3 regions of the Paenibacillus sp. M-152 genome follow, and region 1 is predicted to be linked to each of the others. Evidence: riboswitches for the same ligand, from Rfam matches in the RefSeq annotation. Region 1 holds a riboswitch; each other region holds the start of a gene.
What was found. A riboswitch is a leader RNA that binds a small molecule or an ion and turns the genes downstream of it on or off. The one in region 1 is predicted to bind glycine.

Region 1 (10,495 bases):
CGTTCCCTGGTCTAGTGACAAAATATATTTTCCCATGTTCATCTCTCCCCGTGTAAATCCATCGTTTTTACGCTGTTAGCTTATGATTCATTTTATGATTTTTATAAGTACGACTGATACGGAAGGTAATCAAAAGTACCACCGCGATGACCCCTAATAAAATCCAGAAAGCCGAAGTTACACTCCCCTTAAAAATGGCCTGATAAAATGGCCCTGCGAAAGATCCCCCCAATAGCGGTCCTACAATGGGCACCCATGCATATTTCCAGTTGGATGCTCCCTTGCCGGGAATCGGTAGCAAATAATGCATCAGACGCGGTCCAAAATCCCTCACTGGATTGATGGCATAACCCGTTGTACCTCCAAGGGATAAACCGATACTGACAACCAAAAAACCAACAATCAGCGGTTTCAGGCCGTCTGTAAATGAATTGGCACCAAACGACAGTAAGGCAAGGACAAAGATAAAAGTACCTATCATTTCACTAAGCACGTTGGCAAACGGATGATCAATAGCTGGTCCTGTCGCAAATACACTGAGTTTGGTTGCTGCGTCCTCCGTCTCTTTCCAGTGGGGCCAATAATGCAAAATGACGATCACTGCACCCGCCATGGCCCCAAAAAGCTGGGCCACAATATAGCCGGGAACATCCTGCCATGGAAAACTACCCTGAAATGCCAACGCGAGTGTAACTGCCGGATTCAAATGCGCTCCGCTGATTTGACCCACCGCATACACCGCAATAGCTACCGCGAGCCCCCACCCCATTCCGATCACAATCCAGCCGGAAGCGTGAGCAAATGACTTTTTCAGGGACACCCCTGCGCACACTCCGCCACCTAGGGCAATAAGAATCATTGTCCCTATGAATTCGGCTGCGTATGGCGACATACAACCAACCTCCTCAATAGATCCTCCGATTTTGATCGTTTTCATCGCGCAAAAAAAGAAAAGCCATCACAAACCAACCCTGTGCTGTACATGGGATGTCTGCGTGGCTCTCTCGTCTCCGTCACGATTATTAACTTAAATTTGATATTATATAAGCATGTAAGCGATGTCAACTACGGATTTACGTCTTTTAGTATTCTAAAATAATCGTTGACCATGTTAGATTGCGCGATTTATGATGTAAAAAAATGGCTGGACGTAAGGATTTCAGGATGAATACGACACTCCCAAACTTGATGAAGAAGGGAAGAATGTTATGCTGAAATTTCTACAAAAAATCGGCAAGTCGTTAATGCTTCCAGTAGCTACTTTACCCGCCGCAGGGATTTTGCAAGGGCTAGCTCTCATTAATTATGAAACAGACATTCCGCTTGGTCCTGGAATGGGTGGATTTCTCAATCATTATGTCACTCCTTTTCTGAACGAAGGGGCGGGTGCTATCTTCGGCAACCTGGCGCTCATTTTCTCGATCGGTGTTGCCATTGGCCTGGCAGGCGACGCAGTAGCCGCACTTTCAGCAGTCATTGCTTACTTGGTGCTGACCCGTATTTTGGCGGCCGTACCGGGTATATTTGCGTATATTCCAGACGACGTCAAGCTGGACATGGGCGTATTGGGTGGTATTTTTATCGGCGGATGGTCTGCTTACCTGTTCAAAAAATATCACAATATTCAGCTTCCAGATTGGCTTGGCTTTTTTTCGGGCAAACGTTTTGTCCCCATGATTACCGCCTTCACGACCATGATTCTAGCCATTCTGCTCGGCATGGTCTGGAGTCCGATACAAGATGGAATTGCAGCCTTCGGCAACTGGATTGTCGGCTTTGGCGGAATCGGGTCAATGGTGTTTATGATTGCCAATCGGCTGCTGATCCCGCTCGGTTTGCATCATGTGTTGAACTCGATCGCATGGTTTCAAATTGGTGACTATACCAATGCTGCAGGTGAAGTTGTTCATGGTGATCTGACGCGTTTTTTTGCAGGTGATACATCGGCAGGTATGTTCATGTCCGGCTTCTTCCCCATTATGATGTTCGCTCTGCCGGCGGCGGCTCTCGCATTCATCCATACGGCCAAACCGGAAAAACGTAAAGCTGTCGCTTCCATCTTTATTGGTTCTGCGCTAGCGTCGTTCCTGACCGGAATTACTGAGCCCCTCGAATTTTCGTTTATGTTCATTGCACCATTGCTTTACGGCGTTCATGCTCTGCTGACAGGGCTGAGCGGTCTGGTCGTATACCTATTGGATGTCAAACTCGGCTTTTCTTTTTCAGCAGGTCTCATTGACTATCTGGTCAATATGAAGCTCTCTACCCATCCATTGCGAATGATCCCGATCGGGCTTGTCTTCGCCTTCGTGTATTATTTTCTATTCCGCTTCATCATTCTCAAATTCAACCTAAAGACTCCCGGGCGTGAAGACGATGCAGATGACAATCTCCTATCTGAGGCTAACGAATCCATACCCCACGGAAAGGCAAGCACCCTATCCGACATTCAGTCCAGTCATGCAGACAAGGTCCTAACCTATCTCGGCGGTTCAGACAACATCCAAAGCATTGATGCCTGTATCACACGGCTACGCCTTGTCGTCAAAGACGACAAAGCGGTTAACGATCAAGCTCTTAAGCAGCTCGGAGCGTCAGGAATTATCAGGCTTGGGAACGGTACCCTGCAGGTTATTTTCGGTACTCGGTCCGAAACTCTGAAAGATGAGATACAACGATTGATGTCATGAAGCTAATCTCCTGACTTAAACACGTGCGATCTTCCTATAACAGACGCACGTGCTTTTTTTTATGGATAAACGTTTCAAATTTTTTGTTTTTGGTTAAGGCAATGCACATAAATGGGTAACAGCTTCATATGATGGAGCTAAACCATTTACAACTTGTTCAGTAGGCAGATTATTCAGACAGCAAGGAGGGAAATGATGTGAAGACAGTACAATGGCTGATATTATGTCTTGCTTTTCTCACTATGATTAGTGGTTGTAGTGGGTCCCTGTCCTCTGAAGGCCAATCATCTGAAACTAATTTGTCAAACGAAAAAAAGATAACGCTTACATTATGGTATTGGAATCGTTCTATTGATGATGAATTGCTCGCCCAGGCGGAAAAACAGTTCCCCGACATTGAATTAAAAACTCAAAAAATAGGCGGTGACTTTAAAGCCAAACTGAAGACAACGCTCGCAGCTCGTTCCGGTGAACCAGACATCGTAGCTCTGAACGACTGGATGGTGGAGCTGTTCCCCAGTGCGGATCGTTTTTATGATTTAAGGGAACTCGGAGCAGACCGCCTGAAGGATCAATATTTGGAATGGAAATGGAATCAGGGGATCACTCCTGATGGTAAAATGATTGCATTTCCTATGGACACTGGGCCCACCGCCCTCTTCTATCGTAGCGACCTATTTGAACAGGCGGGCTTACCTAGTGATCCTGAACAGGTCAGTTCCTCTATCCGTACATGGGATGATTACATGGCAGCCGGAGAACAACTTCGTCAGAAATTCGGAAGTCGTTCGTTTTTGGCTGATAATATTGTAAACGTTTACAATCAAGTGCTTGCTCAGCATACGACCCTATACTTCAAGCCGGACGGAAGTTATGTCGGCAATCAATCTCCTGACATCCGCCTAGGCTGGAAAACCGCTGTGGATTTCCATAGGAAGCATCTGCTCGCCAATGCGGATGGCTGGACTCCCGAATGGAACGCTTCGGTCAATAACGGTAAAATCGCCTCGTTCGTAGGGGCAATCTGGATGAAGCAAGTTCTCACAGAGGCTGCACCGGATACAGCAGGCAAATGGAGAGTCGCTCGGGCTCCTGGAGGAGACGGCAATCTGGGAGGTTCTTTCATCTCTATCCTCAAATCCAGCCAACACCCCAAAGAAGCCTTTGAAGTCCTGACCTGGCTGCAAAACCCGGAACACCAACTGGAAGCCTACCACAAAATCGGGCTGTTCCCATCCACTCCCGGCGTCTATGACGATCCAGTCATGGAGACACCCGAGCCTTTCTTTGGTGGTCAGGCCACTGGTCTCATTTTTGCCGCCTCCGCGCGTCATGTGAAAAGCAGCTATTTCGGCGAGCGCTATCCTGTCATCCATGGCATAGTGACCCGCCGCCTTTCCAATGTGGCCAAACAAGATGCCGATCCCGACGCATTATGGTCGGAAACGATGCAACGAATTGAACGGGAATTACAGCGGTAAAAAACAAAATCCAAAAAAGGCGTGTGGACAATATGCTGAGAGAAATCTGGAAGCACCGGGCCGTATATGCTGCGATCTCGCCATTTTATCTGCTGTTTGCCATCTTTGGCTTGTTTCCGATTGGCTTTTCATTGTACCTGGCGTTTCACAAATGGGACGGGATCGGAGACATGACCTATAACGGTTGGGGTAACTTTCGTTACCTTGTGACAGACACCGAATTTTGGCAGGCTGTAGGCAATACGTTTGTGATCTGGGTGTATGCCACGATTCCAATGCTACTTCTAGCCCTTATTGTTGCCTTTCTGCTTTATGCCCCTTTTGTGAAATTGCGCACCTTATGGCGAGTTGGATTCTTCCTGCCCAATGTGACGTCTATTGTTGCTGTTGCCATCATCTTCGGCGCCTTATTTGCCAACAATTTTGGATTTCTCAACTATCTTCTGCAGCTTTTGGGGCTACCTATGATCCAATGGCTCAATGTGCCGTGGGGTATCCAAATCGCCATTTCTTCCATGGTCGTCTGGAGATGGATGGGCTACAACGCCATCATCTATCTGGCTGGACTCCAGAGTATTCCGCATGTGCTGTATGAGGCCGCCAAAATAGACGGCGCAACCGGAGCACAGGCTTTTTTCCGCATCACCATTCCCATGTTGCGTCCAGTCATTTTGTTTACGGTCATTACGTCCACCATCGGCGGTATGCAGCTCTTCACTGAGCCACAGGTTCTGGTCGGTAATGACGGCGGTTCCGGGGCAAGTGGCATGACCATCGTTTTATACCTGTACCGCGAGTCGTTCATCAACAACTATTTTGGATATGGTGCTGCCGTCGGATGGGGTATGTTTCTCATCATTGCCGTATTCTCCATCATCAATTGGAAACTCGTTCAAGGTAAAAAATAACGATGGAAGGAGCGTCACAACATGATGCAGACACGTGCAAAATCCATTGTTCTATATGCCGGGCTGTTGGTGGGGATCATCCTGTCGATGTTTCCGTTTTACTGGCTGATCGTCATGGCGACCCGTACAACCTCAGACATCTATCGTTTTCCGCCACAATTGTGGTTCGGTAGCCACTTCCTGGATAACATAACGAGAGTATTGCAGCAGATTGATTTTGCTGGAGCTTTTTTTAATACCCTTTTTGTAGCCAGTTCTGTTACCCTATTGGTGCTGTTTTTTGATTCACTGGCTGGTTTTGCATTCGCCAAGTTTGATTTTCCGGGCAAAAAGGGGCTATTCGTCATACTGCTTGCAACAATGATGGTCCCTTCACAACTTTCGCTCGTCCCCTCCTTTGTCATGATGGCTTCCTTTGGATGGGTAGGTACGTTCAAAGCGCTCATCATCCCGGGTATGGTAAATGCTTTCGGGATTTTTTGGATTCGCCAGTATGCAGAAGAATCCATTCCCAAAGAGTTGCTGGATGCGGGGCGTATGGACGGGTGCAGCTTTTTCCGGCTGTACTGGAATGTAGCACTGCCGATTTTAAGACCTGCGTTCGCTTTTCTCGGCGCATTTACCTTTATAGGAGCTTGGAATGATTACTTATGGCCGTTAATCGTTTTAACGGATGAGCGCAAATTTACGCTCCAGATTGCATTGTCCCAGTTGAACGGGATTTACAATACGGACTATGCGATGGTCATTGCTGGCACCCTGCTGGCTGTACTCCCTCTTATTATTTTGTTTCTTTTTATCAGCCGCCAGTTTATTTCCGATCTTGCCGCTGGAGCGATCAAAGATTAGCTTCACTTGATTCCCCTTATTCTTTTCATATATAATTGTTAATCGTCATTTCAAATATCTTACATGGCCAAGTCAGATATTAACGAGCTAGTCAAGATAAGAGATTACAATTTGAACATGAACTATGAACCGAGGGGAACCTTCCAGATGAACAAATTCACATATTATAATCCCACCAAATTAATTTTTGGAGACAATCAAATTGAACAATTGCAGCAAGAGCTGTTGAATTACGGCAAAAACATTTTGCTGGTATATGGAGGCGGAAGTGTCAAGCGAAATGGTTTGTATGACCAGGTATTAAACGCGTTAGAGCCTCTGCACCTCTACATTCATGAATTGTCGGGCGTTGAACCCAATCCGCGCTTGTCTACCGTTAAGAGGGGCATCGAGATTTGCCGAAATGAAAAGATAGACTTCCTGCTTGCAGTTGGCGGCGGAAGCGTTATTGATTGCACCAAAGCCATCGCAGCAGGGGCTGAATATGACGGCGATGTGTGGGATATTATCAACAAAAAACATATGCCAATCCAGGCTTTGCCCTTCGGTACCATCCTTACACTCGCCGCCACGGGTTCGGAAATGAATCCGGATTCTGTCATCACCAGCTGGGAAACGAACGAAAAATACGTGTGGGGCAGCGCGGTGACGCATCCTAAATTCTCCATCTTGGACCCGAAAAACACCTTTTCTGTGCCACGTGATCAGACGGTTTATGGCATGGTGGATATGATGAGCCACGTCTTTGAACAGTACTTTCACAATGTTAAAAATACACCGCTGCAAGATCGTATGTGCTTTTCTGTGCTGCAAACCGTGATTGAAACGGCACCTAAGCTGCTGGAGGATTTGCACAACTATGAGCATCGCGAAACGATATTATATGCTGGGACGATTGCCCTGAACGGTACGCTGCAAATGGGCTACTTCGGGGATTGGGCTTCGCATACCATTGAACATGCACTATCTGCTGTATATGATATTCCTCATGCTGGCGGTCTAGCGATTCTGTTTCCCAACTGGATGAGACATACAGTGGATCAGGACGCTGCACGCATGAAGCGGCTGATGCTCAGTATGTTCGACTTGAACACTGTAGGTAAAACTGACAGAGAAATTGCCTTGGAAGGTATTGACCGTCTAAGTGCGTTCTGGACAAGTCTTGGTGCCCCTTCTACCCTGGCCGATTACAACATTAATGATGAACAATTGGAAAACATCGCAAGCATTGCGGCCCGTGAAATGGAGCACGGAGGTTTCGGTAATTATCAAAAGCTGAAACAGGAAGATATTTTAGCTATTTTGCGTGCATCGTTATAACAATTAAAAGGGAGTGTCCTCAAGCCTGTGATGGCTGAGAGCACTCCCTTTTATTATTTATGAATTGATCGTTTGTCCTTTTTCTTCTACTTGGATAGCCGCCCCTACATTGGCACCTGCAAGAATGCCCTTTTTCTTATTAGGGTACAAAGAGTTCATATAGGTTCGGGTTTCTGCAACGACAATGCCTGACAAGCCGAGCAGTGCAATCAGGTTCGGAAAAGCCATCATTGCGTTAAAAATATCTGCCAGCAGCCAGATGGCATCGAGCTTGATGAACGCGCCTCCGGCAACCAGTATGATGAACAGATAACGGTATGGTTTAATCCACTTGACCCCAAGCAAATATTCAACACAGCGTTCCCCGTAGTAGTTCCAGCCAAGTATCGTTGTGAACGCAAATAAAATAAGGCTAATCGTCACGAGCTCTGCTCCAGCCGGAAAGGCACTGGAAAACGCATGTTGAGTCATCAGACCTCCATCATCATTTCCACTCCATATTCCCGTAACCAGCAATGTAAATCCTGTCAAATTACAAATAATCATCGTATCGATAAAAACGCCCGTCATGGATATTAGTCCTTGTTCTGCGGGCCATTTCGTCTTAGCTGCTGCTGCTGCGATTGGCGCACTTCCCAAACCAGCTTCATTTGCAAAGATCCCTCTGGCAACTCCGCTTCGCATCGCCAGCATAATCGTGGCTCCGGCAAATCCACCCGTCGCAGATGTTGTCGAGAAAGCCCCTTGTAATACTAGTGCGATCGCATGAGGAAGCTCTCCTGCAAACTTAATGAGTACGATTAAACAAACCACGATATAGAGCCCCGACATGAATGGAACAATCTTTGTGGATACCTTGGCGATACTTTTGAGTCCTCCAATCGTAACAACAGCCGTCAACACGGAAATAATGATTGCTGTAACTACTGTTGGCACGCCAAAACTACTTTCCGTAGAAGAAACGATAGCCTTTACTTGCGGAAAAGTACCGATTCCAAATAGTGCTACAAGAATACCAGAAAAGGCAAACAACATCGCCAGCGGCTTGAAACGGCGGCCAAGCCCGTTTTCAATATAATACATCGGTCCACCCGAAAATTGTCCGTTCCGGTCTTTAACACGGTATTTAACGGATAATAACCCTTCCGCATATTTGGTTGCCATCCCGAAAAAAGCTGCAACCAGCATCCAGAATAATGAACCGGGCCCACCCAGTTTGATCGCTGTTGCGACACCGACGATACTTCCCGTACCTACAGTAGCTGCGAGTGCCGTACTCAATGCTCCAAAGCTACTGACATCCCCGCTGCCTTCGTCCGGCGCTTTACCAATTAGCTTGAGCGCTAAGGGCAATCGAATAATCTGAAGCATCTTCAGACGGATCGTTAGCCACAACCCAGTGCCCATGACGAGAATTAGAAGCGGCGCTCCCCACATCCAACTGTCAATTGTTTCTAATAAATGTACCAAATTCATTTCAACCCGCTCCTCCAGCATATTAAAAAACAAAAAAGAGTCAAATCCGTTGATTCGACTCCTGGAGAGGTTAAAGGCACGAAAAACAAACCAATTTGTACAGGATTTTATCTCTAAAAGCGTAGAGTATTCCCTGTCACAGGTTATTCGCGTCTCTGTCCTTTTGCCTGAGAGTTTAAGCAGATAATAATCTGCGGTGCACCTTCGGCGCCCAATTAAGGGTCTCTCCAGAGTTCTGTCCGTTTACGGTCCCTGCTTGTTGCTGTAAATCAGCTTAAGCACCTGAGAGTTTTGCCCCTTCGGTCGGAACTTTCGTTCCATCTCCCGCAAACATCAACCAGACATATGAAATTTTTATTTATTATACAGAAAACTTTCAGCGTATTACAAGTGAAAAATTTGTGAAGCCCTCTGACAAATTAATAGGGTGTCTATACAAAAAGCGGGTACAGCAGATTGCATCCTAAGGATTTTCTCTGCTGTACCCGCCCAAAACGATATAGAATTACAATTCTTCACCATTGGTTGCTATCACATTTTTATACCAGTTAAATGAGTCCTTTTTGGAGCGTTGGAGCGTTCCGTTACCGTCATCATCCAAATCAACGTAAATAAATCCGTAGCGCTTGGACATTTCGGAAGTAGACATGCTCACAAGGTCGATAGGACCCCAGCTGGTGTAACCAATCAGATCAACACCGTCAGCAATGGCTTCCTTCATTTGGGCAATATGCTGACGCAAGTAATCAATGCGATACGTGTCATGCACAGAGCCGTCCTCTTCTACCTTATCGTACGCACCCAGGCCATTTTCCACGATGAACAGCGGCTTTTGGTAACGGTCATAAAACGTATTTAGTGTAACACGCAGGCCGATCGGATCAATCTGCCATCCCCAATCGGAGGACTGCAAATACGGATTTTTCACACCGCCAATCAGGTTCCCTGCTGCCTTTTCTCCTTCTGGACCTACCGATACGGTCAAGGTCATGTAGTAGCTAAATGAGATAAAATCAACCGTATTATTTTTCAAAATTTCAGCATCGCCGGGTTCTGTCTGGATCACAATATTATTTTCTACAAAATAGCGGTTCATATAGTTGGGATACTCCCCACGAGCATGCACATCCGTAAAGAACAGATTCATTTGATTTTCATGCTGTGCTTTCAGAATATCCTCTGGGTTACACGTATGTGGGTAGCTTTCAATGCGAGCCAGCATACAGCCGATCTGAGCATCCGGAATGATCTCATGTCCCCGTTTGGTCGCCAGTGCACTTGCTACAAATTGATGGTGCAATGCTTGATATATCGCTTGTTGCTTGTTTCCTACACGGTCAATAACCACACCGCCGCCAGTAAACGGACTCATAGTCATGACATTGATTTCGTTAAAGGTCAGCCAGTATTTTACTTTATCCTTATAGCGTGTAAATACCGTTTCGGCATATTTTACGTAATGATCTACGACTTCGCGTCCCAACCAGCCATTATACTTCTGTGTCAGACCTAGCGGTGTTTCATAATGTGACAATGTTACCAACGGCTCAATACCATACTTGCGCAGCTCATCGAATACATTGTCGTAAAATTGCAATCCTGCTTCATTCGGCTCGGCATCATATCCATTCGGGAAAATCCGCGACCAGTGGATGGACATCCGGAATACTTTAAAGCCCATTTCTGCAAACAAAGCAATATCTTCTTTGTAGCGGTGGTAGAAGTCCACTCCTTCACGCTTTGGAAAACGGGCGTTTACCTTCCCTGCCAA
Region 2 (10,495 bases), 1.8 Mb from region 1:
GACACGCCATCCACTGCTTTTACCTGATCAACGACACGCTGGAAAAAACCGCCGCGCACCGGATAATGAACCTTTAAATCATTTAGCTCTAGTAGTGCCATGAGCAGCCTCTCCCTTTGTCTCATCTTCAAAATGAAAATGCTGGTAACATGTACAGCGGACCCAATGGCCGGGAGAAATTTCACTTAATCGGGGATGGTCTTCATGCATTCTCTGCTGAATCCAAGGAATACGCGAAGCAAAGCGACAGCTATTGCGAGGAATATCTTGCAAGGAGGGAACAATACCACCGATGACATGCAGCGGTTCTCCCTTGGTATGCGATCCCGGCATGGAGGCTAGCAAGGAACGCGTATACGGATGCTGCGGATGCCGAAATAATTCAAAAACATCTGCGCTTTCCACGATTTCTCCGGCATACATGACCACCACACGGTCGGCTACTTCGGCCACAACGCCAAGATCGTGCGTAATCAGAATAATTCCGCTTCCGGTCTCCTGTTGAAGCTGTTTGAGCAAGTCAAGAATTTGCGATTGAATGGTTACATCGAGCGCAGTCGTCGGCTCATCTGCAATAATAAGAGAGGGTCGGCAAGCTATGGCAATCGCGATCATCACACGCTGGCGCATCCCTCCTGAAAGTTCATGCGGATACTGTTCATACACACGTACGGGGTTGGGTATATCCACGCTTTCCAGTAGCTCCAGTACACGTTCCCTTTTTTGCTTCGTAGATAGGGACGTATGATAATCGAGATTTTCCTCGATCTGCTTACCAATGCACATTAACGGGTTAAGTGCTGTCAGCGGGTCCTGAAAGATCATGCCAATGCCCGCTCCGCGGATTTTATTCATTTGCCCTGAGGAGAGACGGATCAGATCCGTGCCTTTAAAAAGGACCTTTCCTTCGACACGTGTTCGCTCCATGTCATGCAGTTGTGGGATCGAAAGCGCCAGCGCGCTTTTGCCACAACCGGATTCTCCGACTACAGCCAGCACTTCATTGGGATTGACCGTCAGATCCAGATGGTCGACTGCGGGGTGATATTGATCCTTGATGCGAAAAGATACGGATAATCCCTTAATCTCCAACACGGGTTTGATATTCAATGCCCGCTTCCTCCATTCTCCATGGTCTTGTCCCGCTTATTCTCACCATGTTTGATGTTTAAAACCTCTCATGAACATTACATACCGTTTTTGTCGGAATAATTTGAATACATCCTATCACCAGTATATGGATATATCAATTAAGATTATGCTATCAACATCATTTAAAAAATCAATGATCCAGCAGTAGCGCGACTTTCCTGGCACAAAATGTAATCAAATAACCAACCACAGGTTAATTTTCATCACAAAAAAGCCGTTTGATCCCCTACAGAGGATCAAACGGCAAACTAGCACCCAACCACTCACACTGAATTCTTTACGTTTATTACGAAGCCGCTCCATAGGAGCCCGACTTGAACGTTTTTGGATCGTACCATTTGTAGCCTGCTGCTGGAGCAGACCAAGGCTCGGGTTGCGGTTCTGTGGAAGCCGCAGGCTCCTCAAACGGCAGAAGCTTCGTCGGTTGATCCAGCGTTAAACCTGCCACATCGGATAATTTGGTGTAGTCCTGCTTCCACGCAAGCCATTGGACCGTTTGCACCAGGAAGGTGGCATCGTCCACTTCCTTGAAACCATCATATGTCTTTTTCGACTGTCCGTTTTCTTCACGCGCATATTTCGGTGTAGCATCTTCTACAGGGGAAGAATCACCGATAAATGCTGCCTTGCCTTGACCTACCTTGGAGATCGCAGCATAAGGCCCTTCCGCACGGCCTCCGCCGTTATAGACACCCTGGTCTACAGCATTGCCCCATTTATTCGTACCTGTAGGGATATAGGCAATTCCTTTGGCTTTGGTAGGATCAATAATAGCCAGCGTAGATCCCGCATGCATGGCAATCGAGCGTACACCCTTGGTAATGCCAAAGGATTGATCTGCGGCTACAATGTCCGTAGCATTCACGTCACCGAGCGCATTGTAACGGAAACGAACACCAAAGTTGGTTGCCAGCCAATCGGAGCTAGTTAACCCCTGCATCGCCGGTGATGCTGCTTCTTCTGTAGTCATGCCTTTGGCCGGATTAGTATAGGCTCCACGACGGTAGCCATTCATAACCTCAGAGGAATCCCAACGGTTTTTGTTACGGTCCGCATTATAGTGGTCGGAGATGAAGAAGACACTTCCCCCGTTATTCACATATTGCAGCAGGGCAGCCTGCTCGGATGCCTTAAAGGCAACATTCGCTTCACCGATGATGAACACATCATATTGGCGCAGCTTATCATAGGTTATGGCCTGTTCTCCATAAGTAAAAGGAATGGGACGGTTCAGTTGGTCCACTGTAAAACCTACATTACGCAGTCCATTGGCAAAGTCGGAGAAGGCGCCTTCAATGACCCAATCTGCTGCCCCAGCCGTCTGTGCGTGCGTATTATCGAACAGCACCTTTTTACCTTTGCCATCCGGCAGTGTAGTACCGGGTTGACCCGGGTTACCAGGATTAGGCTCGCCAGGTTCACCTGGTTCACCCGGCTCGCTTCCGTTCACCAGTTCAACAGCGCTTGGGCTTTTCACTCCACCAAAATTATTGTAGGCGCCGAGTGTACCCGTCACACGGATTTTGTTGCCAATCAGCTCAGGATGGCCTGTTAGCCCAAATTGCCCTCTGTACGCTGATGTCAGCTGTACATCCAATAGATTAGACGTGCTACGTTCATTGGCCTGGTCGGCAATCAGTACGTTAAAATCATTCGCAAACGGAGAAGAAAAATTAGCCGTTTTCGATCCGGTAGCATGTCCGACGATGTAACCTTCCACCGTCACTGTGCCTCCACTGCCTTGGCGCTGAAGTGCCTCGGCTACTGTCAGTGCTCCCTCCGCTTTGACCTGACCGAATGGAACGAAGATCCCGATCAGCAGCGATACGATCGCTGCCAGATGCAGCACCCCTTTCAAGCGTGAACCTGTGAACCGCAAGCCTTTTACCATACGTCAATATCCCTCCTATAATTCCATAAATGTACTTGTCCTCTATCAGATTAGCTGTCTATCTTCTAATTCCTTCCTGATTTCATCCATAATTATGTAAATTTTAATCTCTTTTATCGGAAACTCGCTTGTTTATGTAAAAAATGAACCCTGCGATTGACACCGAGCACGGCATACATTACGCTAAGAAAGATATGTAGAACGGTATACGCGAATGAAGATGACGGGAGAGTCTGTCCAGGGGCTTACACGCTGGCGGCACCGAAGGAGCAAGACGCCAACACCCGGCTGGCGGATAATCTCTCAGGTCCATGTATCGTCATCTGACGCAACTCTGGAGAGAGCGCAAGCCACCCAAGGGGTAAGGCGGTAAGGACACCGCACGAAACTCTCAGGTAACGAGGACAGAGATAAGGGAAACTTCCTTATCCTGTCCTTTTTTGCGCTCACATTGTACGTCAGCATTAGGAACCGTCATAGCCGCGCAAAAACGCGGAAATACCATATACTATGGTACTAGAACATACAGGGGGCCACACCATGCGTTTCAAAGATGTATTTTCCATTATCGGTCCGGCCATGACCGGACCTTCCAGTTCACACACTGCAGGCGCGGTGCGGCTTGCACGCGTTGCCCGTCACTGGCTCGGGACGCAGCCTGACCGTGCTCGCATGACACTGTACGGCTCCTTCGCTGACACATACAAAGGACACGGTACAGACCTAGCGCTCATCGCAGGACTGCTCAATTACGATACAGACGACCATCGAATTCCAGATGCCGAGCAATGGGCGGAGCAGGCCGGGATGACCGTGGAATTTGCCGTCAGCGGACTACCCGCCCCCCATCCGAACACCGTCCGTTTTGAGCTGTGGAAGGGTGAGGATCAGCGCACACTGCTGGGTTCCTCCATCGGCGGTGGCAGCATCCATGTCCAGCAGCTCAACGAATTCCGAGTCAACCTAACCGGAGAGCTGTCTACGTTGGTGCTTCTTCACTCGGATAAGCCCGGTACATTAGGTGCGGTGACTTCAGCGCTCGGCGCTGCTGACATTAACATTGCCTATATGCACGTGGATCGCAAAGGTCGGGATGGAGAAGCACTTACAGCCATCGAAACGGACAGTCCTCCTACGGCTGAATTAATCGCAAAACTACAATCCTTACCACATATGTACGAAATTAAAATGATTAATTTGAAAAAAGGAGCTGAATCTGATGCGATTTAGCCATCTGCATGAAATCAGCGCTATATGCGCTGAGGAATCCACCACGATTGGCCGCCTGATGATTCAAGAGCAGGTACAAGAGACGAATTCAACGGAAGAAGAAATCTTCCGCCAAATGTCTGATTATTATGAAGTCATGAAAGAGGCTGTTCATCGTGGTCAGACGCAAGACACCGTATCCCGCAGTGGATTAACGGGCGGCGACGGCAAGCGCTTAGCCGAATATCTGCGGACAGGGGAAACCTGCTCCGGCGATGCCTCCGCGCTCGCCATGGCTTATGCGCTCTCCGTGTCGGAGGTTAATGCGTCCATGGGGCGCATTGTCGCCACGCCCACTGCAGGTTCATGCGGAGTCATCCCCGGTGTGTTCATTAGTGCGCAGGAGCGGTTCGGCTGGGATGATGAGCATATGGTGCACGGCTTGTTCGCAGCCGGAGCCATTGGCTACGTCATCGCCAACAATTCCTTCATTTCCGGCGCGGAGGGAGGCTGTCAGGCTGAGATTGGTTCAGCCATCGGGATGGCCGCTGGCGCTATGGTCGAGCTACGCGGTGGCACACCTGAGCAGGCCGTTCACGCCGTAGGCCTAGCGCTCAAGAACACGCTCGGCCTGATATGCGACCCCGTCGCCGGACTCGTCGAGATTCCGTGTATCGTGCGCAACGGGCTGGGAGCCGTGACCGCACTTGCCGCAGCGGATATGGCTTTGGCGGGTGTGCGCAGCGCCATTCCGTCTGACGAAGTCATTGACGTGATGCTTGAAGTCGGCAGCGCAATGCCGTCAAAGCACCGCGAGACCGCCAAAGGCGGCTTGGCCCAGACACCGACCGGCAAGCGTTTGACCGAATCCCTTACTCGCAACACATCGGTCAAAAAGGATAAGTCATAATTGGGGTAACCTCCTCTGTATTAAGAAGCGAGTACGTCCCTTAAGAATAAAAGAGCAAGCATGCCGTCCCTAGACGTATGCTTGCTCTTTTTCTTTTCAGTCGGTTACAGATTACTGAACGGTTACCTGTACCTTCGTCATTTTACCAGCATATTTTACTGTAATTACAGCTTTGCCTTTACCCTGTGCTTTAATGTTACCGTCTTTGACGGTCGCAACGATAATTCTGGATGAGGACCAGACAGCCGGCTTGGAAACATCCTTCTCCGACTCATCCTTATACGTGGCTGTAGCCGTAACCTTAGCCAGCTGCCCTGCCTTCAAAGTCAAGGCGACTTTGTCCGTTTGCAGATATTTAAGCGTATCAACATCAACAGGCACGCTGATCACCTTACCGCCGAACTTCGCCTGAATGTTAGCTTTACCGTAGCTGACCGCGGTAACCTGACCCTTTTTGACGGTGGCTACCTTATAATTGGACGTTTTCCATTCAGCTTGAGTTGTAACATCCTTTTCTTTACCATCACTGGATTTAACCACAATCGCAATCGTTTTTTGATCCCCGGATTTCAGTGATAACGCAATGGCATCCGCTTCAATCTTTTGCGCTACGTCTACTTCTACCGTAAATGTAATGGTTTGCTTGCCATATGAAGCAGTGATCGTTGCCTTACCGCTAGCATTAGCTTTGATCAAACCTTCGCTAACTTCAACTACTTTTACATTGCTAGTAGTCCAAGTGGCGTCCTTGGTTACGTCTGTTTTTGTACCGCCACTCTTAACGCCTGATACTTTCAGCTGCTTCGTTTCCTGAGCACCGAGTGCAATTACGCGCGAGTCTGTTTCCAAACGGTCTACAAGGCCCACTTGTACGTTTATCGTCAGTTTTTTGCCGTTATAGGTTGCGGTAATAACCGCTTTACCGGCCGCTTTACCCGTAATCGTTCCCTTGGACACAGAAGCAATATCTTCCGCACTTGAAGTCCATTCTGCATCCTTTGTAACATCTTCCTTACGCCCGTCCGCATAAGTAGCCGTCAGAGTCGCAGTATAGTCCTCATTAATATCTATCGTTGCCGTTTTAGAGGACAAAGATAGATCACCAGGTACGTTTACGGATACGGTAGCTGTGGCTGTTTTGCCGCCATAAGAAGCTGTGATCGTTGCCTCACCTGTTTTATAACCTGTGACTTCTCCCCCGCTGACAAAAGCGATATCTTCATTACTGGACTTCCACTCTGCTTTACTTGTGATATCTTCTTCCGTCCCTGTTACATAGGTTGCGGTCAGCTTGAGCTTTTTGGATTCCTTAGCATTCAAGCTCAGCTTGTCCTCGCTTAAATCCAGAAATCTAGAGGTTTCAATATCTGTCTTGATCGAAACCGTCTTATCTCCGTACTTAGCGGTCACTGTAGCCGACCCCGCTCCAATGGCCATAATCGTTCCTTTATTCACTGTTGCAATTTTTTCATCGCTTGATGTCCAAGCAGCTTTATCTGTGATATCTGTTACCGTACCATCCGGGTACACAGCAGATACCTGTATTTTTTTTGATTCATCCAAACGGAGAAAAATATTGGTTTCGCTGGCTTTCAGCTTATTCGTCTGATCCACATCCACCGCAATCGTAGCGGACATCGTGCCATATTTACCTGTGATTGTCGCCTTCCCTGTGCTATAGCCGGTAATAGTGCCTTTCAGAACATCTGCCACGGCTGTATTGCTGGAGCTCCACTCGGCAGACTCTGTAACATCCTGAGTCGATCCATCCGGGAACGTGGCTGTCAATTTAACCTTCTCCGTATCTTTTAACAAAAGAGAAACCTCTGATGTACTGGCATCCAGCCGTTTAACCTGCTCTACCTGTACAGCAATCGTTACGGTCTGTTGTCCATATACAGCCTTAATATTAGCTGAACCTGCTCCCTGAGCAGTAACTAATCCGTTGACTACAGTCGCTACCTTCTGATTATCCGAAGTCCAGGTCGCATCACCTGAAACCTGAGCTGTTGTATTATCACTGTAAGTCGCTGTCAGATTGATCTGTCCTGTACCGCTTGAACGCAAGTTCAGGCTTTGTACATTGGATGTCAGCGCCTTAACCTTTTTCGTTACATGTACCTGAACGGATTGTACCTTCTCCTTATAGGTCGCAATCACAGTGGCTTCCCCTTCAGCTTTGGCTGAAACTGTACCATTGTACACCGTAGCAATAGATGTATTATCACTTTTCCAATCTGTGCTTACGGTTACATTTGAGGTTGTCCCATCGCTATAAACAGCCGTTGCCGTCAACGCAGCTGTATCCCCCTGTTGCAAAGTTACCTCGTTAGACGAAAGGACAATCTTGGAAAGCACTGCTTCTGCTGCAGATGCAAACCCTGCATATGATGTAAAACTTGAAATCAGGATGACCAACGCCAGAAAACCGGACCATCTATTCTTCAAAATCTAATTCCCTCCCATTTCAAAGCTAAAAATTAAGGATTTCGCAAAATCCCTACACCTACGTTTTATGTCGTCATATGGAAAAGAATAGTTTAGACTTTAGAGAAAATTTGGTCCTTATTAACTAGAATCGGTACTTTTACAGACAGCTGTAAGCTGCTGCACGAATTCTTAAATGGTGGTACTCTTCCATATTGGGATCAAGCTGATGCATATAAACGACGGAGAACTGTTCGCTCGGATCTATAGAAACCCAGGTGCCTGCCATTCCCGTCCAGCCAAATTCTCCAATCGAGCTGTTTGCATGCCCAGCCGCTTTATCCATTAACGTTCGTACACCCAGCCCATAGCCATAACCTGTATGGTATGAATTGGTGAAATCCGATAGTTGAGCTGTATTCAGATGATTTGTACGCATTAAATCAATGGTTTTTCTCCCCAATAAGTTCACACCGTTTACCGTGCCGCCATTTGACATCATTTGTGAAAATGTGAGGTAATCTTTGACTGTCGAATATAAACCTGCGCCTCCACCTTCATATATAGCATCTGGCTGATGATATTCATCCAGGAAACCCTCAATTTTTTCAAGTTTTCCGGCGTCTGTCCGTTGATACATGGAAGCCATCCGCGATTCAATATCTCCACGATAACGGTAACCTGTATTGTTCATTCCAAGCGGATCAAAGATTTCATCCTTCAAAAATTGCCCTAATGATTTACCTGAAATAACTTCAATAAGACCAGCAACAAGATCGTGGCCATATCCGTATAACCATCGTGTTCCTGGTTCAAATGCAAGCGGAACTTCGGAAAGCGCTTTAATTTCTGTGCGCAGGTCATATTTCCCCTGCTTTTCCTTTAATGCTGTAATGACCTTATGCATAGCTTTTCCTGTTTCTGAAAACTCAGAAGCATACGGAATTCCTGCACTCATATTGAATATATGCTTAATCAAAATAGGGTTATCCGCCTTATCAATGTAGGTGTGTCCGTTAGGAGCAGTTTTGAATACATACGAATTACGATACTCAGGTAAATATTCATACAAAGGCTCATTCAATAAAAATTGTCCGCGTTCGTATAGCATAAGTGCAGCCGCACATACAACGACCTTTGTCATAGAAAACAAGCGATACACGGTATCTTCAGTAATCGGTTTCCGAGTTTCCACATCAGCATATCCATGATACCCTTCATACAACACTTGACCATTTTGTGCAATGGCACAACCACACCCTGCCGGCCCATTCGCTAAGAATCGTTGCAATAGCTGATCTACCTTGTCAAAACGAGACATTTTCATCCCTCCTATTTTCCTTCAAAAGAAACAAGCTTCCCCTTACGCTCTAATTCCTGTTCCAACAAGCTCAACCTGACTCCTTGTAAGCGCTTATTCCCTTGCATCTATTTTAACGGTAAACTTGGTAATTACAAAGATGATTTGTCATAATCAGATAGCTTTATACCAACAACTCTGCCACCGTCTCTTTCCAGCGATGGATCACCGATTCCGGCTCCTTGAGGCGAATTGTGACACCTGTCAAGATATCCGCATATTGAGCCGAATCTTCTCTGGCTGCAAAAACATGGGCCGCAAATCGCTCACGTACATGCTTGGCTCCGGGTAAAGCAGGCAGATGTTTCAGCGACAACCGCACATAATGCGCCTTTCCCCCGGTGAACACCGCAAGCGTTGCCTTCCCAGTACGGATCATGTTGCCTGTCGTGGTCGTACCCGGCCATAGGGCCAGACGCAAATTCCCCTCGTCCAGCGCTACAACCTCGCCCACACTAATCATCGCTATGTGCGGCCACTGATCTTCTGTAACCGTCAACAGCATCATTGCTTCTTGTTGCTTGTGCTCCAACTCCTTGCCGTTCAGCAGCGTGAACAGCTCCTTACCGATCCTTGGCGTCTGCATGAAGTATAATCCCCTTTACATTTGGCCTATAACTTCAAAATACCATAATTTACGGCTACTTACGAACGACCCTATATCCGCTCTGGAATAGGAGGAACATGAGCAGCATCCGGAATATTTTGGGGGTTTACCTTGAACGCCGATTTATACTTTGCTGGATCAGTAATGCTATCCGGTTCTGAGGTTCGCCATGTGAACAGGCATACAGGGCACAACAAAACCTCCCAGGCACCTTTAACCGGCGAATGGGAAACGACTTCTGAACGATTGGACTCACAACGGGGACAAATATGCATTTGTCAGCACTCCTTTAATCTTTCTTTGTTTTTAAAAATATTTAGCGAAGCATTTGGCTCAACTTTTTCTCCCATTCCGCTACACCCAGCGGGGAATCAAGCGGCTGCGAGTAATGGCCTCTAATATCCGGTGCTACAGGTGTCGTCGCATCCAGTATCATTTTGTGCGTCATACCTGCCGGATCAGAGCCGGGGTCAAGCGGTAAAATAGACAAGCCAGGAACAATGACAGCATCATGCTTTGGATGAAGCTTGGTGGATAAAGCCCACATGACTTGCGGCAGATTGAACGGATCGACCTTCTCATCCACCACAATCACCAGCTTGCAATACCCCAATCCATGCGGAGTCGTTAACGCACGCATTCCCACAGCCTTCGCAAAGCCGCCATACCGGGTTTTCGTGGAAATAATAGCGACCAGCCCATGCGTATACATGGCATTAACAGCTACGATTTCATTAGGAAAAGCATCCTTAAGCTGCTGAAACAACGGTACACTTGTATTCACACCGATCATATAATCCGTTTCCGTCCAAGGCATCCCGATGTACAGATGCTCAAAGATAGGCTGTTTGCGGTGATATACACGATTAATCTGAATGACTGGCATCGCGCGACCGCCGGAATAGTGACCTGTGAATTCACCGAATGGGCCTTCATACT
Region 3 (10,495 bases), 170 kb from region 1:
TACAGAAAATGTGGATGGTGCAGCAAGCGGTAGCAGTGATGAGCTTCCACATAACATTTTGGCTGCTTTCGGTGGTTCATCGAATATCAAGCATCTGGATGCATGTATTACACGCCTTCGGATTGAAGTTAATGAGAAATCAAACGTTGACAAAGCTCGTCTGAAACAACTTGGCGCCTCAGGTGTCCTGGAAGTGGGTAACAATGTACAGGCGATCTTCGGTACCCGTTCCGATACAATTAAAACTCAAATGGCTGATATCATGGCAGGTCGTACACCTGCACCTGCGCCTTCAGAACCAGCTCCACAAGAGGAAAAGGAAGCCGGAGAACAAAAGCAAACGATTGTTGTGGAAGATATCGTGATGCCAGTTAACGGCGAATTGGTTGACATTTCGACAGTTCCCGATCCAGTATTTGCAGAACGTATGACAGGTGATGGCTTTGCAGTTGTGCCTAATGATGGAACAATTGTTTCTCCTGTCTATGGTAAAGTATTCAATGTATTCCCAAGCAAGCATGCGGTTGGTATTCAATCCGATGGTGGTAAAGAAGTGCTTGTTCATATCGGGGTGAATACAGTGAAGCTTAAAGGTCAAGGATTTGACGTTTTGGTGAACGAAGGCGATCTTGTGTCAGCTGGCCAACCGATCATGAAAGTAGACCTGGAATATGTGAAAGCCAACGCTAAATCCATCGTCTCACCTGTCATTTTTACCAACCTTCCAGAAGGTTCTTCGGTAACTTTAAACAAAACTGGAGTATTGAAGGCTGGCGAAGATGGTATAATTACGATAAAATAAACTCTATGTGTTTCGGATTAGTTGATTAGGCGGCTTAAGCCGCCTGGTCATCTGCCCGGTATACTGCGTGTAAACAAATATTATCTTTAGGAAAGTGGGAGGAACAAATTATGCAAACAACTTTTAGAATCACGGATGAAGACGGTATCCATGCACGTCCTGCAACTGCGCTGGTAAATACAGCTAACAAATTCAGCGGTGCTGAGTCTTTCGCCGAAGCTAACGGTAAAAAAGTAACTTTGAAATCCATTCTGGGTGTATTGTCTCTGGGTCTGGAACAAGGGGATACTATTAACATTATCTGCGAAGGCGCTGAAGCTGCTGAAGCATTGAAAGCTCTTGAAAATGTAATCGTTAACGAAGGGCTGGGCGAAGTTCATGCTTAAAATTTCCGGGATTGCCGCTTCGGCAGGCATAGCCATTGCCCGGGCGTTTATCTTGGAGCATCCGAATTACGCTGTAGAGAGACGCGCGGTTGGTGATGTTGAAGCTGAAATCGCAAGATTGGATGCGGCTTTGGCAGAATCTCAAACCGAATTGGAATCGATTAAGGAGAAAACGCTTCGGGAACTGGGTGAGAAAAAAGCAGAAATTTTTGCATCTCACTTGCTCATCCTGAATGATCCTGAATTGATCGATCCGGTTAAAGCTAAAATCAGAGACGAGCAGCTCAATGCTGACTATGCTTTGAATGAAGTAGCTACACAATTTGTTTCCATGTTTGAAAACATGAAAAGTGCATATTTGCAAGAACGCGCATCGGACATGCGTGATGTAACCAAACGGGTGCTTAATCATCTGCTTGGTGTTCATTTTGTCAGTCCTGCAGAAATTGCCGAAGAAACGATTGTACTTGCAGAAGATTTGACACCTTCCGACACAGCTCAGCTGAACCGTGAATTTGTTAAAGGCTTTGCAACGAACATCGGTGGACGCACTTCGCACTCGGCTATTATGGCTCGTTCATTAGAAATTCCTGCTGTTGTAGGAACGAAAAATATATTGTCTCAAGCTAAAAGCGGCGATTTGATTATCGTCGATGGTCTGGATGGTCATGTATTCGTGAATCCTACCGAAGAAATCATTGCGGAATACCGCGCTAAACAGGTGGCATATGACAAGCAACGCGAAGAGTGGCGTAAGCTGCGTGGCGAAGCTACGGTTTCCGTTGATGGTGTCCATGTCGAACTGGCAGCCAATATTGGTACGCCTAACGATGTAGCTGGTGTTCTGGACAACGGTGGAGAAGGCGTTGGCTTGTACCGTACGGAATTCTTGTACATGGGACGCGACAAGCTCCCATCCGAAGATGTACAGTACACAGCTTACAAAACGGTTCTGGAAAGAATGGAAGGCAAACCGGTTGTAGTCCGTACTTTGGACATCGGTGGAGATAAAGAACTTCCTTATCTGGATCTGCCGAAAGAAATGAATCCGTTCCTCGGATTCCGTGCTATTCGTCTGTGTCTGGATCGCCAGGATATCTTCCGCACTCAATTGCGTGCTTTGTTGCGTGCAAGTGTACACGGTAACCTGCGCATTATGTTCCCAATGATTGCTACGCTGAACGAATTCCGTGAAGCTAAAGCTGTTTTGTTGGAGGAAAAAGAAAAGTTGGTAGCCGAGGGTGTATCCGTATCTGAAGAAATTCAGCTGGGCATCATGGTAGAAATTCCTTCCACAGCGGTATTGGCTGACCAATTCGCAAAAGAAGTGGATTTCTTTAGTATCGGTACTAACGATCTGATTCAATACACCATGGCAGCAGATCGTATGAACGAACGAGTTTCTTACCTGTATCAACCATATAACCCATCTATTTTGCGTCTGGTGAAAATGGTTATTGATGCCGCTCACCGTGAAGGACGTTGGGTTGGTATGTGTGGTGAAATGGCAGGAGACACCACAGCAATTCCGTTGCTGCTGGGTCTGGGACTTGATGAGTTCAGCATGAGCGCAACTTCCATTCTGCCAGCACGTAGTCAAATCTCTAAGTTGTCCCGTGCGGACATGGAGAAATTGGCTGCAAAAGCTCTGGATATGCAAACAGCTGAGCAGGTTGTTGAATTGGTTCAAAGCATCGAAGCATAAGGAAGGGTATCACATTTTTCAAAGGTTATATCTTTTTCCAACAAAAATTGCTGTATACATACAGCAGCCGGTATCTCAACAGATACCGGCTTTTTTGTATGCTTTGGATTGTTGGGTTGAATTTATTCTTAACTACATGCGCAATTCAGCACAGGTTTACGAGCTGCAGTGGTTTCATCCAGGCGCGTGACTGGAGTGGTATAGGGGGCATTGAGCACCAGCTCAGGGTTCTCCTCGGCTTCGCGCGCAATATGAATCATAGTATCGACAAAAGCATCCAGCGTCTCTTTACTTTCTGTTTCCGTCGGCTCGATCATGATGCATTCCTCTACATTCAGCGGAAAATAAATGGTAGGTGGATGGTAACCGAAATCAAGCAACCGTTTGGCTACATCAAGCGTGCGCACTCCAAACTTCTTCAAGCCTCGTCCCGACATGACAAATTCGTGTTTACAATGCCCGGGATAAGGCAGATCAAAATACGGAGCCAGCCGATGCATCATGTAGTTGGCATTGAGTACAGCACATTCGGACACTCGCTTCAAGCCATCAGGACCGTAGCTGCGGATATAGGCATAGGCACGGACGAGAATGCCGAAGTTGCCATAAAAGGCTTTGACCCGCCCAATAGAATCTCCCTGCTCCCGATCCCAGCGGTACCTACCCTGCGGATCACGTACGACAAGCGGCTTGGGCAGAAAGGGAATCAGTCGCTGCTTTACGCCGACGGGTCCAGCGCCCGGGCCCCCTCCACCGTGCGGAGTACTCATCGTTTTGTGCAAATTGAGATGCACCACATCAAAGCCCATATCCCCAGGGCGGGTAATCCCCATGATAGCATTGGAATTTGCGCCGTCATAGTAGAGCAGGCCACCTGCGTCATGCACAATTGCGGCAATATCAGTGATTTGCTTCTCGAACAGACCAAGCGTGTTCGGATTGGTCAGCATGAGCGCAGCGGTGTCGTTGCCTACGGCTTGACGCAGCGCATCCAGATCCACCAGCCCCTCTGGGGTAGAGGGAAGGGTGATTGTTTCGAAACCCGCGACGGTTGCACTGGCGGGGTTCGTTCCGTGCGATGAATCCGGCACGAGCACCTTGGTACGTCGCTCGCCACGTGCTTCGTGGTACGAGCGGATCATCATCAGCCCGGTCCATTCGCCATGGGCGCCAGCAGCGGGCTGAAGCGTGACGGCATCCATGCCGGTCAACGCAGCCAGATCATTTTGGAGCGTATGCAGCAGCTCCATAGCCCCCTGGATGCTATCCTCCGGCTGATATGGGTGAATTTTAGCAAAGCCTGCGTAACGGGCAACATCCTCATTCACCTTCGGATTGTATTTCATCGTACACGAGCCAAGCGGATAAAATCCGTTGTCGACGCCGAAATTGCGCTGGGACAGGGCGGTATAATGGCGAATAACATCTACTTCGTATACCTCGGGTAATGCTGCAGGTTCGCTGCGCAGCGCATAATCCGGCAAAAGCTCTGCCACCGGGCGACGGGGAACGTCGCAATCGGGAAGGGAATAAGCGATGCGACCCGGACGGCTCAATTCAAAAATGAGCGTTTGATCGTGTTCCTTTAACAGTTCTTGTTTCTGATCCTGTCCGGTGTGTGTCATAGCAATCCCCCCAAGGTGTGTACAAATTGGTCAATCTCTTCTTTGGTTCTTTGCTCCGTCACGGCAATCAGCATGTGACCAGCAAGTTCCTCATAGTCCCGGCCCAAATCGTAGCCAGCGATAAATCCGGCAGCTAGCAGCTCGGCCTGGAGTTTGCTCATATCTGTACCCTCAGGCAGTTTAAGGGCAAACTCATTAAAGGTTGGTGCGTTAAACGAGGTAGATACACCTTTCAAGCTCAGCAATTGCTCTAACGCATAACGGCTTTTATGCAAATTTAACTCGGCTACTTCCTTGATCCCCTGTCTACCCATGACAGACAAATATACAGATGCAGATAAAGCGAGCAACGCTTGATTGGAGCAAATGTTAGACGTGGCCTTTTCGCGGCGGATATGCTGTTCCCGCGCTTGCAAGGTCAGCACGAAGCCGCGTTTGCCGTTACGGTCTGTGGTTTGGCCTACGATACGTCCAGGGATACGGCGCATATGCGCCTGGGAAACGGCAAAGTAACCGCAGGTCGGACCACCGAGGGAGGATGAGATCCCAAGTGGCTGCGCGTCTCCTACAACAATATCCGCGCCTTGCTTACCAGGGGTCTCTAGCAAGCCTAGTGCCAGTGGATTGGCACTAACAACCATAAGCCCTTGATGCGCATGGATGAGGTCAGCCATCGGCTTCAGATTTTCCACGGCTCCGAAAAAGTTGGGATTTTGGATCAAAACAGCCGCCGTCTGTTCCGATACGGCCGTTGCTAGCGCATCGACATCCGTTACGCCATCCGAACAGCCGATTTCCACAATGTCCAGGTCCAATCCGCGTGCATAGGCTGCCAATACCTGACGTGCCTCTGGATGGACAGACCTTGATACGATAAGCTGTTTACGACGCGTGGCGGAAGCGGCCAATGAGCCCGCTTCCGCCAGAGCTGTAGCCCCATCGTACATGCTGGCATTAGCTACCGCCATACCTGTCAATTCGCAAATATACGACTGGAATTCAAAAATGGCTTGCAGCTCGCCCTGGCTTACTTCCGGCTGATAGGGGGTGTAGGCTGTGTAAAATTCGGAACGTGAGGTGATGTGTTGGATAACGGATGGAATATGATGATCATAAATACCTGCACCAAGAAAGCTAGCATGTGTATCTGTATTGGCGTTTCGTCCGGCCAGCTCGGTCATGTGGCGGGTTAAGGCTCTTTCGTCGAGCCGAGAGGAAAGAGGGAGTTCCCCTTGGTATCGAATAGCCTCTGGAATGTCACTGAATAAATCATCAATGGATGATACGCCCACCACACGCAGCATTTCAGTTTGATCTTGTTCGGTCATGGGGAGATAGCGATGCTGCTTCATAGGTTCTGGCTCCTTTCGAAAAGCAAAATTTAGATAGTAAATTAGCTAATACATAGTCTTAATTGGAAAATCCAGAATTTTATATCTGACATGATCGCTTTTTTATAATGAAGAGGATTAAGATCAGCGTAGCCGTTTATAAAAGGGGGCTGGGACCACTTCCGCACGCAGGCGTTTACCACGAATTTCGACCTCCAGCGGTGTCGATAGGGTGCTAAAACGACTGTCCACCAGGGCCAGCCCCAGATTACGCTTCAAGGTGGGCGATTGAGTACCCGTTGTGACCTCACCGATGTGTTGACCTTCAGCGAACACCGGATAATGAGCGCGCGGGATACCGCGGTCAATCATTTCCAGCCCGATCAACTTGCGAGGAATTCCTTGTTCTTTTTGACGTTGCAGTGCTTCCCTGCCGATAAAATCTCCTTTGTTCAACTTGACGAAGAAACCTAAACCAGCCTCAAACGGTGAAATTGTGGCAGATAACTCCTGTCCGTACAACGGTAGCCGTGCCTCGAAGCGCAGCGTATCGCGAGCACCAAGTCCAGCGGGAATCAGTCTATACGATTCACCGCAACGAAGTAAACCATCCCACACGGCGGGTGCTTCCTCAGCAGGGATATAAAATTCAAAACCGTCTTCGCCGGTATATCCAGTTCGCGAGACAAGTGCTTTTGCTCCGAACAATTGCACGTTCTCATGGAATCGGAAAGATGCCAGATTCGTAATATCTGTATCTGTCACGGCTGCGGTAATACGTGCTGCTTCCGGTCCTTGTAATGCCAGCAATGCTATCGCATCAGACACATTCTCCAGATGAATCGATGCTGGTACGTGGCGTATGAGCCAATCCCAATCTTTGTCGATGTTGGAGGCATTCACAACGAGCATGTAGCGCTCTGGTCCTTTGCAATATACAAGCAAGTCATCCACTACGCCTCCATCGGGGTAACACAGGAGTGAATATTGTGCTTGGCCCGGTTCCAACTGGCTGACATCATTCGTAGTTACCTGTTGCAAAAAAGCCTCAGCTTCTTTGCCTTCAACCAAGAACTCGCCCATATGCGATACATCGAATAAACCTGCATGTTGTCGGACGGCCTCATGCTCCTTTTGAATGCCGCTAAACTGAACGGGGAGTTCCCACCCGCCAAAGTCAATACAACGAACCCCGGGCTGCGTCCCGTAGGACGAATATAGTGGTGTTCTTCGCAAATTAGACATTTTTTCACTCCTATCCAGTGTAATCGGCTAAACAAAAAAGACAGGCTAAAAGAAACGTATAGACGGCAGTCCATACTCTTCTTTCAGCTCTGTCCTTGATACCAGAAAGTTACCCCGGTGTGAACCAGGTTTCCCCTTGGGTGATCCGCTCTTTTCACGGATGCTCTCCAGAGATGCGTCCGGCAGAGGTCCTTTTGCCTGAGAGATTCACCTGCAATGCAAGTTTACTCCTTCGGCGCTACCTTTTGGATCAACGGTATGTTACCCGGTTTTGCAGATAACAACTTGACCCGATTCGCGTGTACAACTGTCTCACAAGCGACAACAGCTATGCGAATCTTTTTTGGTAGTCTCTCCCTCCGCGTTCATCCGCGTTTGCAGTTGTCGAGGTATTTTCAAAAGCAATTACTATAACCCATTAATACGCAAATCCATTTAAAATGTCAATAAAAATGTCATATAAAACAACCTAAAAACATTTATTGTATAAATAAGGATATGTAAGCGTTTGTTACAAGTTATCATTTTTTTATAGACTGCGCTATATGAGTTGGTATGGAGTATTTTTGTTAGTATTATTGACATGGATGTTCTTATTGTCATAATCTTAACTTGTCTAATACAGGTGATCAAAAGCATTTTATTCATGTGGAAGTGAGGCGAAGCAGGATGAGTGAAGTGAAACAGCAACTTTGGTATACAGACGAACATGAGTGGGTTCAGCGCACAGTGGATGGGACGTTGCGGATCGGCATTACAGACTTTGCACAGCATCAATTGGGTGATATTGTTTTTGTGGAATTACCTGGGGCGGGAACAACGATTGGACAGGGGACGGAGATTGGTACAATTGAATCGGTGAAGACCGTATCCGATCTTTTTGCTCCGGTGACGGGAACCGTTTTGAAAGTAAATGAAGCTCTGGAAAGTACACCTGAGCTGGTGAATGAATCACCCTATGAAGAGGGTTGGATGATCGAAGTAGAGATGAGCAATGATGTCGAGGAAGCTCTGGGCAAGTTGCTGTCTGCGGAGCAGTACGAGCAGTTGATTTCGGATGAGCAATAATGAGCAATACAGCATGAAATAATAGCGCTTTATTCTGATTTTTTATATGGATATTGAATTAAATAAGAGCATCGTTAGTCCGCTCAGTTTTTGTATAAAATAGTCGCTATGCCTGACATAGCGGCTATTTTTTTGTTGTCTTTTAGAAGACGTATTTACGTTGCTTACGCAGGCTTAGAAGAGAGCCTCTTTATACAATTGCACAGATTTACAACAGTGTTTTTTCGACTAATTTCTATTGTTATCGGCCATATTAAGAAGAATTATGCAGGTATAATGCCTTGTCGTTACTTTAAATTTAAATGTTGTCATCAACGTTCATGACGAAAGTACGTTTTCATTTCGTTGATGAAGATAGCGCTGTCATTTAGTATGAATTTTAAGAAAAGGTAGTGATGCTATTTACTCACAAGGAGGATATGAATATGAGCACAGTGGACACAAAGTCCAGTTCAAACGGTGGCGCTCGTGTCGCCGTACAGCGTTTTGGCCGCTTTCTCAGCGGTATGGTTATGCCCAATATGGGAGCCTTTATCGCATGGGGATTAATTACGGCCCTTTTTATTCCGACCGGGTGGTTCCCAAATGAGGGTTTTGCACAACTGGTTGATCCGATGAAAAATTATTTGCTGCCACTGCTGATCGGTTACACGGGAGGCACGATGATTCACGGACAGCGTGGAGGTGTGATCGGTGCCATTATGACGATGGGGGTCATTGTGGGGGCCGATATCCCGATGTTCCTGGGCGCGATGGTAGCTGGTCCGCTGGCTGCATGGATATTGAAGAAGTTCGATAAGGCCATTGAGGGCAAAGTCAAATCAGGTTTTGAAATGCTGGTCAATAATTTCTCGGCTGGGATTATCGGTGCCATTCTAGCATTACTAGCGCATGTGGCGATCGGCCCGGTCGTGCAAACCATCAGTCAAGTGTTGTCGACAGGGGTACAGTTCCTCGTGAACGCAGGGCTACTGCCGCTTGTCAATCTCATTATTGAGCCCGGAAAAGTATTATTTCTCAACAACGCACTGAATCATGGAGTATTGAGTCCGATTGCGCTGGAGGAAGCTGCAAGAACAGGAAAATCCGTTTTGTTCATGCTTGAATCCAATCCTGGCCCGGGACTCGGTATTTTGCTGGCCTATTGCCTGTTCGGTAAAGGCTCTGCGAAGTCGTCTGCTCCTGGTGCAGTCATTATTCATTTTTTCGGCGGGATTCATGAAATTTATTTCCCTTATATTTTGATGAAGCCGATTCTGATTCTCGCTGCTATAGCAGGGGGCGTTGTGGGAACCTTCTGTTTTATGTTGACAGGTGCCGGACTGGTTGCTGCTCCTTCACCAGGCAGTATCATTGCTTACTTCCTGATGACACCCAAAGGCGGATATTTGCCGATGCTGAGCGGAGTAATCGCAGCTGCGGTCGTATCCTTTGCGGTTGCCGCAATATTACTCAAAACTGGTAAGCAAAAGGAAGAGGGGCTGGAGGAAGCTGCATCCCGTCTGAAAGATATGAAAAATCAAAGCAAGGGTGCAAGCGCTAACGCCACTGTAATGGAAGATAACCGCGCATCCGATCGTGCTGCCGAGATTGCCGCAGATCGATCGCTTAAGGATAAATCCGAGGTGAATAAAATTGTCTTTTCCTGTGATGCAGGTATGGGTTCAAGCGCCATGGGAGCCTCAATTTTGCGCAAAAAAATGAAACAGGCGGGCGTGGGCGTTACGGTAACGAATACGGCAATCAGTGAAATTCCACAGGATGCGGATATTGTCATTACACAAAAAACGTTGACAGACCGGGCTAAAACGGTAGCCCCGAATGCTGAGCACATTTCCATTGACAATTTCCTGAAGAGCCCTGAATACGAAGCGCTAGTTGAACGGCTAAAATCCGATTCTTAATCCCCATAAAGTCAGGCCGGCTGTATACAGTTTGTATTTCCTGCTGGAAGGGATGAGAGCTTGGGAAGGAACGGTATGCGCTTATGAATATTACGAAACGACAATCTGACATCGTAGAGTATCTTTTGGAGCAGCCCCAAGAGGTTACGGCCGGGGAAATTGCTGAGAAGATCAATGTCAGCACAAGGACGGTTCATCGGGAACTTGGCGCAGTTGAGTGTTGGTTGGCGGCTCATGAGGTAAAGCTGGAGAAAAAATCAGGGATCGGTATCTATGTGGATGCCGGCCCGACTCAGCTTGCAAGTCTGCGGGAGCAATTACTGCATACGAAGTCAGACGAATACTCGGCTGAGGAGAGAAAAATTGTAGTTCTGTGCATGCTGCTGGATACACAGGAGCCGATCAAGCTGCTGGCGCTAGCATCGGATT

Region 2: it holds a riboswitch for glycine, as region 1 does, so the genes downstream of both, sdaAB (L-serine ammonia-lyase, iron-sulfur-dependent subunit beta) here and EGM68_RS19905 (alanine/glycine:cation symporter family protein) in region 1, are expected to answer to the same signal.
Region 3: it holds a riboswitch for glycine, as region 1 does, so the genes downstream of both, gcvT (glycine cleavage system aminomethyltransferase GcvT) here and EGM68_RS19905 (alanine/glycine:cation symporter family protein) in region 1, are expected to answer to the same signal.

What each region holds. Positions count from the first base shown of each region.
Region 1 is NZ_CP034141.1:4,560,509-4,571,003, forward strand. It holds gene glpK (glycerol kinase GlpK) at 1-36, opposite strand, end outside; gene EGM68_RS19875 (MIP/aquaporin family protein) at 68-892, opposite strand; gene EGM68_RS19880 (PTS transporter subunit EIIC) at 1,209-2,690, shown strand; gene EGM68_RS19885 (ABC transporter substrate-binding protein) at 2,888-4,171, shown strand; gene EGM68_RS19890 (carbohydrate ABC transporter permease) at 4,204-5,079, shown strand; gene EGM68_RS19895 (carbohydrate ABC transporter permease) at 5,101-5,928, shown strand; gene EGM68_RS19900 (iron-containing alcohol dehydrogenase) at 6,076-7,248, shown strand; gene EGM68_RS19905 (alanine/glycine:cation symporter family protein) at 7,306-8,724, opposite strand; glycine riboswitch at 8,870-8,965, opposite strand; glycine riboswitch at 8,977-9,061, opposite strand; gene EGM68_RS19910 (glycoside hydrolase family 1 protein) at 9,230-10,495, opposite strand, start outside.
Region 2 is NZ_CP034141.1:521,321-531,815, reverse strand. It holds gene EGM68_RS02415 (ABC transporter ATP-binding protein) at 1-101, opposite strand, end outside; gene EGM68_RS02410 (ABC transporter ATP-binding protein) at 79-1,110, opposite strand; gene EGM68_RS02405 (DUF6359 domain-containing protein) at 1,439-3,043, opposite strand; glycine riboswitch at 3,258-3,372, shown strand; gene sdaAB (L-serine ammonia-lyase, iron-sulfur-dependent subunit beta) at 3,584-4,273, shown strand; gene sdaAA (L-serine ammonia-lyase, iron-sulfur-dependent, subunit alpha) at 4,263-5,162, shown strand; gene EGM68_RS02390 (Ig-like domain-containing protein) at 5,274-7,610, opposite strand; gene EGM68_RS02385 (serine hydrolase domain-containing protein) at 7,750-8,910, opposite strand; gene EGM68_RS02380 (hypothetical protein) at 9,074-9,535, opposite strand; gene EGM68_RS02375 (non-oxidative hydroxyarylic acid decarboxylases subunit D) at 9,607-9,831, opposite strand; gene EGM68_RS02370 (non-oxidative hydroxyarylic acid decarboxylases subunit C) at 9,873-10,495, opposite strand, start outside.
Region 3 is NZ_CP034141.1:4,393,834-4,404,328, reverse strand. It holds gene ptsG (glucose-specific PTS transporter subunit IIBC) at 1-802, shown strand, start outside; gene EGM68_RS19140 (HPr family phosphocarrier protein) at 913-1,188, shown strand; gene ptsP (phosphoenolpyruvate--protein phosphotransferase) at 1,181-2,893, shown strand; gene gcvPB (aminomethyl-transferring glycine dehydrogenase subunit GcvPB) at 3,022-4,518, opposite strand; gene gcvPA (aminomethyl-transferring glycine dehydrogenase subunit GcvPA) at 4,515-5,870, opposite strand; gene gcvT (glycine cleavage system aminomethyltransferase GcvT) at 5,994-7,094, opposite strand; glycine riboswitch at 7,174-7,270, opposite strand; glycine riboswitch at 7,271-7,463, opposite strand; gene gcvH (glycine cleavage system protein GcvH) at 7,764-8,162, shown strand; gene EGM68_RS19110 (PTS mannitol transporter subunit IIBC) at 8,588-10,066, shown strand; gene EGM68_RS19105 (BglG family transcription antiterminator) at 10,150-10,495, shown strand, end outside.